One region of the Anaerotruncus sp. 80 genome, then DNA from elsewhere that is predicted to be linked to it. Evidence: riboswitches for the same ligand, from Rfam matches in the RefSeq annotation. Region 1 holds a riboswitch; each other region holds the start of a gene.
The links. Region 1 has a riboswitch for cobalamin ahead of D1155_RS01000 (radical SAM protein). Riboswitches for the same ligand answer to the same signal wherever they lie in the genome.
Positions count from the first base shown of each region.

Region 2: another riboswitch for cobalamin. It lies ahead of D1155_RS05925 (hypothetical protein); the one in region 1 lies ahead of D1155_RS01000 (radical SAM protein).
Region 3: another riboswitch for cobalamin. It lies ahead of D1155_RS13230 (NCS2 family permease); the one in region 1 lies ahead of D1155_RS01000 (radical SAM protein).

Region 1 is NZ_QWES01000001.1:213,831-218,029, reverse strand. It holds gene D1155_RS01015 (TetR/AcrR family transcriptional regulator) at 1-330, shown strand, start outside; gene D1155_RS01010 (ABC transporter ATP-binding protein) at 335-1,216, shown strand; gene D1155_RS01005 (ABC transporter permease subunit) at 1,213-1,998, shown strand; cobalamin riboswitch at 1,985-2,178, shown strand; gene D1155_RS01000 (radical SAM protein) at 2,312-3,682, shown strand; gene D1155_RS00995 (TetR/AcrR family transcriptional regulator) at 3,815-4,199, shown strand, end outside.
Region 2 is NZ_QWES01000010.1:5,983-10,181, reverse strand. It holds gene D1155_RS05930 (class I SAM-dependent methyltransferase) at 1-388, opposite strand, end outside; gene D1155_RS05925 (hypothetical protein) at 674-1,678, opposite strand; cobalamin riboswitch at 1,999-2,187, opposite strand; gene D1155_RS05920 (nitrogenase component 1) at 2,392-3,873, opposite strand; gene D1155_RS05915 (nitrogenase iron protein NifH) at 3,870-4,199, opposite strand, start outside.
Region 3 is NZ_QWES01000029.1:15,166-19,364, reverse strand. It holds gene D1155_RS13255 (aspartate/glutamate racemase family protein) at 1-173, shown strand, start outside; gene D1155_RS15610 (transposase) at 533-904, opposite strand; gene D1155_RS16025 (hypothetical protein) at 1,082-1,210, shown strand; gene D1155_RS13235 (GNAT family protein) at 1,212-1,751, shown strand; gene D1155_RS15605 (hypothetical protein) at 1,748-1,936, shown strand; cobalamin riboswitch at 2,183-2,358, shown strand; gene D1155_RS13230 (NCS2 family permease) at 2,424-3,731, shown strand; gene D1155_RS13225 (helix-turn-helix domain-containing protein) at 3,735-4,199, opposite strand, start outside.

The DNA of each region.
Region 1 (4,199 bases):
GCAAAAATGGAACTGATCAGTCAGTATCCGGACATGGCGAATTTTACCATCAAAGCATTTTACGAAAAGGACCCGGAAATCTGCGCAGCTGTTTCTGAAAGCTATCACCGGTATTTTAACCTGAAAGCGGATCGTGCCCGTATCAACTTTGATCCGGCGCAGTTTGTGCCAGGACTGGATATTCCCATGATGTACAGGGAGATGTACTGGGCGTCGGAAGGATATCTGTGGGAGATGGTGCAGCGAGGACCTGTGAATACCGCAGAAATGGAAAAGGATTTTACCAGACTGATCGCATTTTGGAAAAGTATTTATCTTCGGAAGGAGTGACGAGATGGATGCAATCAAGTTAGAAAATTTGACTAAATATTATGGAAAAAACCGGGGGATCTCCGGCGTCAGTCTGACCGTTTCCGAAGGAGAATTCTTTGGATTCATCGGTCCCAACGGCGCAGGGAAATCTACGACAATCCGCACGATGATGGGGCTCATAAAAAAGACCGGAGGAGACGCCTGGGTGAGCGGACTTGCTGCTTGCGAAGAAAGAGAGCAGATTCTTGCCAGGACTGGATATCTTCCGTCGGAAGCAATTTTTTATCGCGGAATGCGGGTGAAAGATATCTTGAAGCTGTCTGCGGACTTGCGAAAAAAGGACTGCAGAAAGGAAGCTGTGCGGCTTTGTGAAAGATTACAACTTTCTGAGAAACGAAAAGTGGAGGAACTCTCTTTTGGTAACAGGAAAAAAGTCGCCATTGTCTGCGCGCTGCAGCATCAGCCGGAAATTTTAATTCTGGACGAACCGACCAGCGGTCTTGACCCACTGATGCAGAAAGAATTTTTTGAAATCCTTCGGGAGCGCAATGCAGATGGAACGACTATTTTTTTGTCCAGTCATATTTTGTCAGAGGTGCAGCGAAACTGCAGCCGTGCCGCAATCATTCGTGAAGGGAAGATCATTGCCTGCGATCGTGTAGAGGCGCTTTCTCGCACCAGCGCCAGGCGTGTTGCGGTTTGCGGCAGCGTAAATCTTGACGGACTTTGCGGAATTCGTGACCGGAAAGAGATTGCGGGGCAGACCAGCTTTCTTTACAGCGGCGATATGAACAAGTTGCTGAGAAGGCTTGCGGATGGACAGATTGCGGATCTCGCCGTATCTGAGCCGGATTTGGAAGAGGTATTTCTTCACTATTATGAAAAGGATGGTGAGGCGCTGTGATATTGGTTAGACATGAGTTGAGACAGGGACGCGTTTCGTTTTTGATTTGGACTGCTGCCATTTCTTTTCTTCTGGCAGTTTGCATCTTCCTCTTTCCGGAGATGAAAGGACAGATGGAGAGTGTTGGCGATGTGTTTGCTTCCATGGGCTCTTTTTCCGACGCTTTTGGAATGGACCGTCTGAACTTCGGCATGCTGACCGGATTTTATGCTATTGAATGTGGGAATGTGCTGGGGCTTGGCGGCGCATTCTATGCCTGTCTGTGCGCGGCTGGCATTTTGAGCAAGGAAGAAAAAGATGGAACGGCTGAATTCCTGCTGCCCCATCCGATTAGCCGCAGGCGGGTCGTGACGGAAAAACTCCTTGCGGTATTGGTGCAGGTGACGGCGATAAATCTGCTGGTTTATGGGATTTCTGTGTGTGCTATAGCGGCGGTAGGTGAAGCGATTCCCTGGAGGGAAATCAATTTGCTGCATCTTGCGTATTATCTGCTGCAACTGGAGCTGGCGGGGATTTGCTTCGGGATTTCTGCTTTCACACGTAAAGGCAGCGTGGGCGCCGGACTTGGCATCGCTTTTATGATGTATTTTCTGAATCTCATTGCCAACATTGCGGAAGTGGCGGCGTTTTTAAAATATGTGACGCCTTTCGCCTACTGCGAAGGAGCGGATATCGTGACAGCGGGCAGTCTCGATGGGACACTGGTCGCAATCGGGATGGTAATTGGGCTGCTTGGGATTGGAGCCGGCTATTTGCGGTATGTAAAAAAAGATATTTATTAAATCATGTTCTCCCGATTGGATTGGGCGCTAAGATGGAAGCAGGTGAGAATCCTGCACGGTACCGCCACTGTAATGGGGGAATTCTTGTTCGATGGTTTTAGACCAGCCACTGGAAACGGGAAGGTGAGTAAGAACGATGCCCTCTGAGTTAGGAGACATGCAGAAAATACGGGCTGCACCATTTTGGTGCAGCTTTTGATTAGTCAAATCCAGGAAATTGTCTAGTTCTAATTTTTGAAAAGTGCAGTATAATATGTTACGAAAAAAAGGAAATATATCTTCATAGAGACGAATAAACTGGAGGTGGAATATTTTGGTAAAGGATGTAAAACATATCATGGAAAGAAAAGCCTTCGAAAAAGGCTTGGAGTCGATTATCAACAAGGGACAGGAAAAGGATTTGACCGAAGTTATGCTTCCTATGATTAATATGCTGGAGAAAATTTTAGGAGACGCATGGGAAGGTTCTTCCTATGAACTTTTGAGAAAGCTGGCAAAAGACCCGAATAGCAAGTGGACCCATTATACACAAAATATTTTGCGCAATGTGGATCCGCATATTTTGAAGACCTTTGCTTTAAATGCCGGATATGAGTCTGGTTTTCGTGGTTACAAGACTTCTCTGAAAATGTCTGAAAGATACCAGTGCAATATTCCATGGATTATTCTGATGGACCCTACAACAGCGTGCAATATGCACTGTACCGGTTGTTGGGCTGCGGAATATGGCGATAAAATGAACCTTTCTTTTGAGGATATGGATAGAATTATCACAGAAGGTAAAGAATTGGGTATTCACGCTTTTCTGTTCACCGGCGGCGAACCGCTGATTAAGAAAAAGGAAATTATCCGTCTGTGCGAAAAACACAGCGATTGTGCATTTCATGCGTTTACCAACGGTACACTGATTGATGAAGCATTCTGTGACGACCTTCTTCGAGTAGGTAATTTCTTTGTATCGGTTAGCATTGAGGGTTTTGAAGAAAGCAACGACGGGAGAAGAGGAGAAGGCCATTTCCAGAAAGCCTTGGCGGCGATGGATTTGATGCATGAAAAGAGAATTCCTTTCGGTGTGTCGATTTGCTATACGAGCAAGAACTATTTGACTGTAACCAGTGATGAATTCCTGGATATGCTTATCGATAAAGGCTGTGTTTTTGCATGGTATTTCCATTATATGCCGGTGGGTGTCAATGCGAGTACAGAACTGCTTTTGACACCGGAACAGAGAGTTTATATGCACGATAAAATCAGGGAAATCCGCGGTATTACAGGTGGTAAAGAGATATTTGCGATTGACTTTCAAAACGATGGAGAGTTTGTACATGGCTGCATTGCGGCAGGGGAAAGGTATTGCCATATCAATGCCAACGGAGACGTGGAACCTTGTGTATTTATTCACTACTCCGGCGCTAATATCAAAGAAAAGTCACTTCTTGATTGTTTGCGTCAGCCGCTATTTCTTGCATATCGTGATGGACAGCCGTTTAATGACAATCATCTGCGGCCTTGCCCTATGCTGGAAAACCCAGGAATTCTGCAGGAATTAGTAAAGAAGACCGGAGCAAAATCTACGGATTTAGAAGCGCCGGAATCCTGTGAGCATCTTTGTGGAAAGTGCACAGAATATGCAAAGAACTGGGCGCCGGTGGCAGATAAACTGTGGGAGCAGGATAGGAAATAAACATATGCTGCAAGAGATAAGCTGCGCTGTTTGATGAGGAAATATCAAGCAGTGCAGTTTTTTTAAAATTGACTATAAGTCATTGACTGATAGTCAATTATACAGTATAATAAAGAAAAAGGAGGCACGCTTATGACGAGCAGACAGATTGCTGCCCTTGCAACAAAGAAAAAACTGCTGGATGCAGGCAGCAAAATTATCGCAGAGAAAGGACTTTCTCAGGCGACAGTTGACGAGATCACTGCACTGGCAGGTGTTTCGAAGGGCACCTTTTATACTTATTTTAAGAAGAAAGAGGATATTGTATTTGCGCTTGGATATGGTGCTTTCAGCGAGGTTTTGGATAAGGCCATGAGCCTGCAGGATACTTTCATAGAAAAAATCATCTATTATATGGTGCATTTTTCGGCATGTATTGAAGACAGCGGATATAAGCTTTCTCAGGAGTGGATCAGAAGTTTGTCTGATATTTCTTCTTCGGAGGAGACAGGTCCCCGTGGAAAGCTCAAGTTTGATC
Region 2 (4,199 bases), on a different contig from region 1:
CTCGTTTTGGGTCGTCCAATGTCCAGGTAATATTACGGCATATTACCATATCAAAACTTTCATCGGGAAAGCTTAAATTCTGGCAATCCATGGTCATCAATACAGCACTTTGTCCTTGCCTCTTTACGTTTTCCTTTGCCCTGGCAATCATATTTTCCGTAATATCAATACCAGTTACTTTATGACCTTCTTCACTTAGAATAATAGGGAAAAAACCCGGACCTGTGCCTACATCCAGAATTTTCAGTTTTGCTTTTCTGGGAGCATAGGACAGGATCAGCTCCTTCCATGCTTGTCTTTGAGAACTTTCCAGTTCTTCCTTAATGCCACGGCTGTATACATCCGCTTCTCCTTCCCAGTAATCCTTGATTTCTTCATTTAATCTCATGGTATCTCCTTTCTATTAATACAGTTTGTTTAGTACAAAAAATCACGTAAACGACTTCAAGCTTTTCCGCCACATATCACAGTTTTTTCTCTACAATGTCAAAATGAGCAATTACACTAAAGCTCTCTCTAAGAGACGTGTGCTTCTCTTCTACAAAGTGTTCTCCTTAAACACAAGAACAATAACAATTAGCAAACTCCAGCACTAATGTATCGTACATATTTCTTTTCGCGTTGCGTTTCTGTAATGCTGACTGCATTCTTCCGCATATAATTCCTCCTGCTCTTAATCCGGTAAATAATATCTTAACTGAAATAATACATTTGTCCATGACCCACAAGTTTGAATCAATCGCTTCACAATATACGGTGGAACATCTTTTTTGGTCGGCATTCTTTTAAGTGTTTCACTTAACTGTTGTAAATACTCTAAATCCGCTTTTGCTTCATCGGTAAGGTTTAAAACCCTGTAATAACAGTCATACAAAGTGTTTTTGTGTTTCCTTACCCCCTTTCTGTTGCTCAAGACCAGATCCGTCGATGAAAAGGGAGTGATTCGCATAACAGGTTCAAGACCTATCTGATACAATGCGTTTCTCCAAGAAGAGCAGCGCTCTATCAATTTTTGTCTCATTTCTCTGTCTACTTCGTCATGAAGTGGAGCGCGTCCTCTTTCCATAGATAATTGCTTTATAGTATCCAGCATCTGTCGGTAATCATCTTCCAGGTCGTCAATTCGATACACAGATTGTTGGCTTAATAAACAATCTTGAATCCCCGCAGCTTTTATCACCTGCCCCCATGTTTTCATATATTTTTTTAAATTTTCACATACTTCCGGAAGTTCATGAGGGTGAGGAATTCTCCCTGTCACCATGGCCTGTTTCCGAACAGTCTCCAGTTGTTTTTCTACATATTTTTTTTCTTTTTCAAATTGTTCTAAAGACTTCCCCTTGTTACCCGCAGACGCAGGAAGGCCGGCAGTTCTAAGTGCATATGGCCATTTTTTAAATCTTTGCTTAATATAGTCTTTCCATATCCAGAACACTTCTTTTTGCGAAGGGGATGTTCCTAAGACCTGTGCTCTATTACGCAAAACATTTAAAAGCATCTCGTCTGTTAACTGATCATAGAAAGCCTTACCCGTTTCACTTAAAAGTGAGAATGTTTCACAAGTCTCCGTATCGACCTCTTGTTCCATATTCTCATTATCATAAAATTCCTGCGACATTCTCAAAAGTCTTTGATACATAACATGAAATTTTTCTTCTGTTATCGTCGATTTGTCCATACCTTTCACCTTTTGTTAAAATCTGCTAAAAAAAACGTCTGTTCCGAAAGAACAGACGAAAAACAATGCAATCCTAACGGAAAAAAGAACACGACCTGAGCTGACTTATGCTAAAGCAATCACAGCTATATGTGGCGGAATTTCACCGCTCTAAAGATTAAGAGTACATGTTCCAAGAACAATCCTCATCGCATTTGTTTATTATATCAAATTAAAAAACCCTGTAAAACTCCAAAGTTAAACAGGTTCACACAACAATAAAATTCACAGCACTATCTGTGAAAACTATCCTTTATCTATACCTCCTGAACTCGAAGAGTGTAACGAATAATGCATATGAATGTATCCTGACTTATACATCATCATGGCCTCTTGTCTTCCCGATAAAAATCAGTGACTGAACAACGTTCTCAAAAGGACACTCCGTAATTACAGTAGCGTTCCTGTGTAAGACTCTCACTTACTTCCTGCAGAAAAATTCCGCAAAATTCAAAATGCATTTACATATTCACTTTTATATAAAAATACAACATTTTTCACATTTTGTCAATATAAAGGACTTTTATTTTTCCTGCAAAAATAAACGTAAAAACCAGAATAAACGTTTTTATTATTATATTAAAATATTTATTATATTATAACAAATTATATTTTTTAAATTCTGATTTCAATTTTATATATAGAGTATTCTAATAATAAAAAATGTCTTCCTTCTATAGCAGACTTCCGCCAATCATAGGATAAGTAATTTCAAAAAAAACGCATCGTTTATCACAAACATACTCGGAAAATACACGATCTGCCAATACAACATCTTTATCCCCCATCAGTCTCTCAAGTTCATGCAGTTCTGAAAAATAAAATATCTCCTCCATTAAGAAAGTTTCGTAAAATTCTCTGGTTTCCATGTCGGGTGCATACAACCCCAATTCTACTGATATACCCTGTTTTTCATAGTACTTCTTCAATCTGCTCCCCAATAGTGCCTCTGTCATAATCAGCATTTTTGCACCTTTTTTTATCTTAGGAAATACTTCCTCTGATACGGGGTGCAGTTCCTGATATATCGGAATATGCCATTTCTGACACCATGTTTCAGCCAAACAGCTGCCTTCCAGATTCCACGGCCAAAGGGAACAAATCTCAGGGAGCGTATCAAGCTCCCATAACTGAAACAGATGTACGCAATCAAACCCTTGTTTTTTTATCTGCTCTACTGCTCTTGTATAATATTGCCGGCAGGCAGTGCCAAGAGGGTAATGTCCAAGAATAAGAATTGTATGACCGCCCGGCTGCAGACGGTGTTTCTCTGCAAATCGTTCTCCCATTATCTTTAAAGCTTCTGCCGCCGCTTTTACGCCATAATGGAAACCATCTGTATAAAAGATCTCCCTTTGATTGTGTCGTAAAAACAATGTCTGTTCTATGCCGCTCATCTTTGTTACAGACCCAAACAGGCAGCAAAGCATTTTTTCTGAAGGAAAGTTCTCATTCAGAAGCTGTTGTAAATGTGAAGAAAAACCGGAACAAACATCCAGGTCATTAAATGAAGTCCGATACATACCATGGCTCTTATGAATCTCTGTTGACAGATCCAGGCAACGGCCACACCCTCCCGGAGTTATTAACAGCTGATCAACAGGAAAGGTTTGTAGCATAGAAAAAACAGCAGCAATATCCGGAGCCATAACAGGCATAATTTCCCCGCCTGTTGGTGACATTTTCTCACTGCTCCCATTATCGGAGATAGTGGGATATGATAAAAGCTCTTTCAGGATACTATCTCTTTCTTCTCTTGGCTTCTTCCTTCGCTTTACCATGGGACCACGCTGCAGAATTCTAACAGGTTTACCTTTCGGATTGTCCGCTTTTCTGAGCACTTCTTCTAAATCCATCCCCGAAATCACTTCCAGACAGGAAACATAAAAAACTATTCCTCTGATATCCTCGGCTGCAGCTGCCATCTCCAGCATAGCTTTGATTTTCTCGCTATTGCCCAAGACATAGTCATTTTCAGTCATCATACAAGGATAAAATCTTTTCAGTGCGCCTTTACGCTGCGCTTCCAGATACAAACTTCGCAGACATATGAGAGAACCGGCTGCTACTAAAGCTATGCCTTCTGTTTCAAGAATTGGTGCAGCCACACTTTCTTCCAGCCCTGAGAAATCCAGACTCTGTATGGCACAAGTCATTTCTTCACCTCCGACTTTAAATGAATTCGCTTTCGAAAAAGTTCCAATTCTTCTTTTTTTACTGGTTGGGGCAAGAAGTGCTCCCCATTTTCAATTCTTTCGGCCAAATGAACAAACTGTGCAAAAGCTTTGCTATCTGGCTGAGTTTCTGCTAAAGTTTTTCTGCAAAAGTCTGCGACCTTCAATTCCTTACTTTCTTCAATAACTCCTACAACCGGACATTTCACCAGCTCTGAAAACTCGTTCAGTATAGTCGCATCCCATAAGCCGCTATAGTGATTGTGGATCAGGCCACCCAATGCCGCACCATTAATTTGAAAAGTTTT
Region 3 (4,199 bases), on a different contig from region 1:
GCCCGAATATGGGGGCAATTCTTCTCGAATGTACGGATTTGCCGCCATTTAGAAGGAAAATTCAGGAAGCAACAGGGCTCCCTGTGTTTGATTTTAGTTCTATGATGAGTATGGTGGCTGCAGCACTGGGGGAAGTTTCGTTGGTAGAAATTTCTACTTTTATGGGCAGCTGAGGGATGAATACTTTATAATCATAAAATAAGTACTGGAGCCAGTTTTAGACTAATCAGACCTGCAGATAGAGGATGAAAGAGCAAGCCTCTTTTGTAGAGACTGGATCTAACAAAAGAGGGTTGCTTTTAGGTTTGCAGTATTTCAGGTTCAATGTAAAATGTTGGGGTGGAACGCAAAATAAAAAATTTAAGTGACTGAGGAGGCAGTGATAAAGCTGTCTCCTTTGGTTTAATATTGAACCATAGTATGGAGAATTCTTTTCTTAAATCTTTCGTAGTTTCTCATGCCATAAGCGACTCTCTTGGTGACTTTGATTGGATTGTTGCAGCCTTCGGTATATCCGTTGGAAAATGGTACGTCAATTCTGTGTAGGTATAGGCAACTTTGTTGAACAGGCTAGGTTTGCTGCTTGTACCGCCATTTTAAAGGCTAGTAGTCTTTTCTTTGCGGTATAGATATCTGGGGAAGCAAATCGGTCATACGCCAGTTTTTTCAGGGCTAGTTCTTTGGATGGTGTGAGCATATTGGATACTTGTTCGAGTTCTTCTGGCTCCAGTTTCTCTTTGTGTTTGATGAGGAGTGTTCTGGCATGTTTAAAGTATTTTCTTCGTTTTGTGTGGAAGTTCTTTTGGACTTCTTTGCGAATTTGTTCTAACGCGTAAATGGCAAGTCTCAGGGCATGGAACCGGTCGGCGACGATTTCTGCTTTTGGAAATGCTGTTTTTACCACGCGCTTCTGAATAGTGTGCCTAAATCTATGACGACGTATTTTACGTTGTTTCGGTTTGGATATCTTGCAAAGTATTGGTATAGGGCATCGGTTTTTCTGTTTGGCAGGATGTCCAGTACTTTCTTTTCTTTTGGGTTTGAAATATGCTGAAAGGAAGATAGTTGTTTGAGGAAATTCATGGAAAAGAAAAATACAGGATGTAAGATAGCGTTTCTCTTTGGTGCCGGAGCGGAAGGAAATTATGATATGCCCGCAGGGATGGAGTATTTGATTAAGAGTGCACTGTCTCAACAAAAGGAAAATTGATATGAACCCGATTGAAACCAAGGACTTAATCATACGCGACAGCGTTTTTGAGGGTTTGAAATACTTCGACCCATGGGAGAGACAGCCTGAAGTAACGGAGTTTTTCAGCATTGCTGATGGGCAAAGCTTTGAAGATGTGACCAAGGCTTATGTGAAGTTTGATGAAGTAGAGGATATGCGCCAGTACACTATTTGTCTGCGCAAGAGCGGTGAGCCGGTGGGAAGAATTATTCTTGGCGATATCATAGAAGGCTGGAAGTGTGAAATCTGGCGGATTTACATTGCGGATACGGCGCTTCGTGGAAAAGGCTACGGAAGGCAGGCGATGGAAGCGGCTATGAAGCTGTGCTTTGAGGAGTTTGGCATGAAGCGGGTTTATCTGGATCATTATACGGGAAATCCAGCGGCGCATCTGTATCTGAATCTGGGATTTCAGTACGAGGGCGTGCTGAGAAAGAATTGCAGGAAGAATGGAGTGCTTTACGACGTGCATCTGATGTCCATGCTGGCAGAGGAATACTTTGAGCGATATGGTAAATGAATGCAGTGAATAAGCTGGAAAAACGCCAACACGCCGAAAAAAATTATGCCAACACGCCGAAAAAAATAGACACAGATAAAATGAAAAAACCGGCTTTTTTAATGATTCTTATTGGCGTAGGTGATTATGCTTACCGAAGGCAGGCTGGAATTTATGTAGTGCCGGTGGGATGTCTAAAGAATTAAGAATAATTAACAGCCGCCTAGCGAAAAGGGCGGCTGTCTTTATAAGTGGAGTTTGACAGGTTTACGGCGTTTCCTTTTGTACACTCTTCAAGAGATTTTTCCGTCAGTCTGAGAACGGTTTCTGATGTTGACAAAAATAAAAGAATCACGAATATTTGTCACATTTCTTTTTTCATGCCTTTGCCCTGTTTGAAGACATGCAAAAGTCTTGCATTTTCGCTCAAATTGTGTATAATGATATATGAAAATTGAAAAGAGCTTGCCAGTACCCGAAAGGGTTTAAAGGAAAACAGGTGAAATTCCTGTACGCCGCCAACGCTGTAACAGAGGAGTCTTCTTCATGATGTCACTGGGAAACCGGGAAGGCGAAGAAAGATGCTGATACTGGAGTCAGAACACCAGCTGGGAAGCAGCGCAAACGCATTGGAGAGATATGATGCGAAAGTATCTCTGCCGGATGCGTTATTTTTTTATATGGAGGGCACTAATGAAAAAACTATTTAAACTGGAAGAAAATCACACCACTGTCAGACAGGAAGTACGCGCCGGTCTGACAACCTTTTTTGCCATGGCGTATATCATTTTTCTGAACCCGGTATTTCTGTCATCTACAGGCATGAGTTCCGGCGCCGTTATGGTTGCTACATGTCTTTCTGCCGCAGCAGGCACGCTGCTGTGTGCATTTTTGAGCAATAAGCCTTTTGCGATGGCGCCGGGTATGGGGATGAATGCCTTTTTTGCGTATACCCTATGCGGAATTTACGGATATTCATGGCAGCAGGCGCTGGCACTTACCTTCCTTTCCGGAATCCTATTTTTTCTAATTGTTATCTCGCCTCTGAGAGATAAGATAATCAATGCAGTACCTGTAAATCTGAAATACGCTATAAGCGCCGGCGTGGGTCTGTTTATAGCGCTCATTGGTCTTCTGGATACAGGGATTATATCTTTAGCAAGCGGAATGCCTGCTCTCGGGGATCTCAGTTCGCCTACAGTTCTGATTGCATTGCTTGGAGTGGCAATCACAGCTGTTTTGGTGGTATTGAACATAAATGGAAGTTTGATTATCGGTATGGTGATAACGATTGTACTGAGTCTGGCGGCAGGACAGACAGCGATGCCCGACCACCTTGCAGAGTTTCCGGGCGCAATAGCGGACGTGGCTTTTAAGCTTGATTTTTCCGGATTGATTTCAGGAAAAGCGGGCTTGTCCGGTATCCTGTCACTTATTGCGCTTATTATCTCATTGACCATGGTTGATATGTTTGATACCCTTGGTTTTTTAATCGGCACCAGCTCCAGGGCGGGAATGACCGATGAAAAGGGAACCATGCCGGGAAGCGGGTCGATTTTAATTGCTGATGCGGCAGGTTCTGTGATGGGCGCTTTATTTGGAACCTCTACCGTTACATGCTATGCGGAATCGGTTTCCGGGATTGCGGCAGGCGGAAAAACCGGTCTGACTGCTGTAACAACTGCTTTGTGCTTCTTGCTGGCGGTTGTGTTCTCGCCTCTGACAGGGGTGATGACAAGTGCTGTAACTGCACCGGCTTTGATTATCGTGGGAATGTATCTTCTCATGGAAGTGAAAAAAGTTGATTTTGGTCGTCTGGATGACGCCATTCCTGCATTTATTACCATAGTGGCGATGCCTATGACATACTCCATTACGACAGGAATTGCTGCGGGATTTATTTTTTATCTGATTTGCAAAATTGCCGCTGGCAGAAGAAATGAGGTGAATCTGCCTGTTGTGGCGCTGGCTATGGTATTTTTTCTTTATTTCTGCCTGTAAAATTTAGGTTTGCAGTATTTTGAATATATGCCTTTTCTTTAGCTGGTTCAATTCATCACGTGTTGGAGCTGTGAGTGCAGTGGCTTCGGTGAGGTCGGTAAGAGGATTCTCGGTAGCGATACATTTGCTGACAAAGGAATCGTATCGACCAAGGGAAAGACTGCAGAACAGACCAACGATAATTGAAGATGTACCAAAATTGCTGGTAAGATCCAGAACCAGCAAATCATTTTTATTTGCAGTATTTGCGAGGAAAATCCTCTGGGATGAATCGAAAGTCTGCACTGTTCCTGTGTAATAATAGGTGCACTTAGCAAAATCGGTGGGGTCGACTACACGCCCATAAAAGGAAGCTTTTTCTTGATTTATGGTCAAGATGTTGACCTCTTTGTTTTTTTTCTGTATGAGAGAGGGTACGTACACATAATAGATTTTTCCTGGTTGTGAAGAACCGGGTGTTTCTTGTGA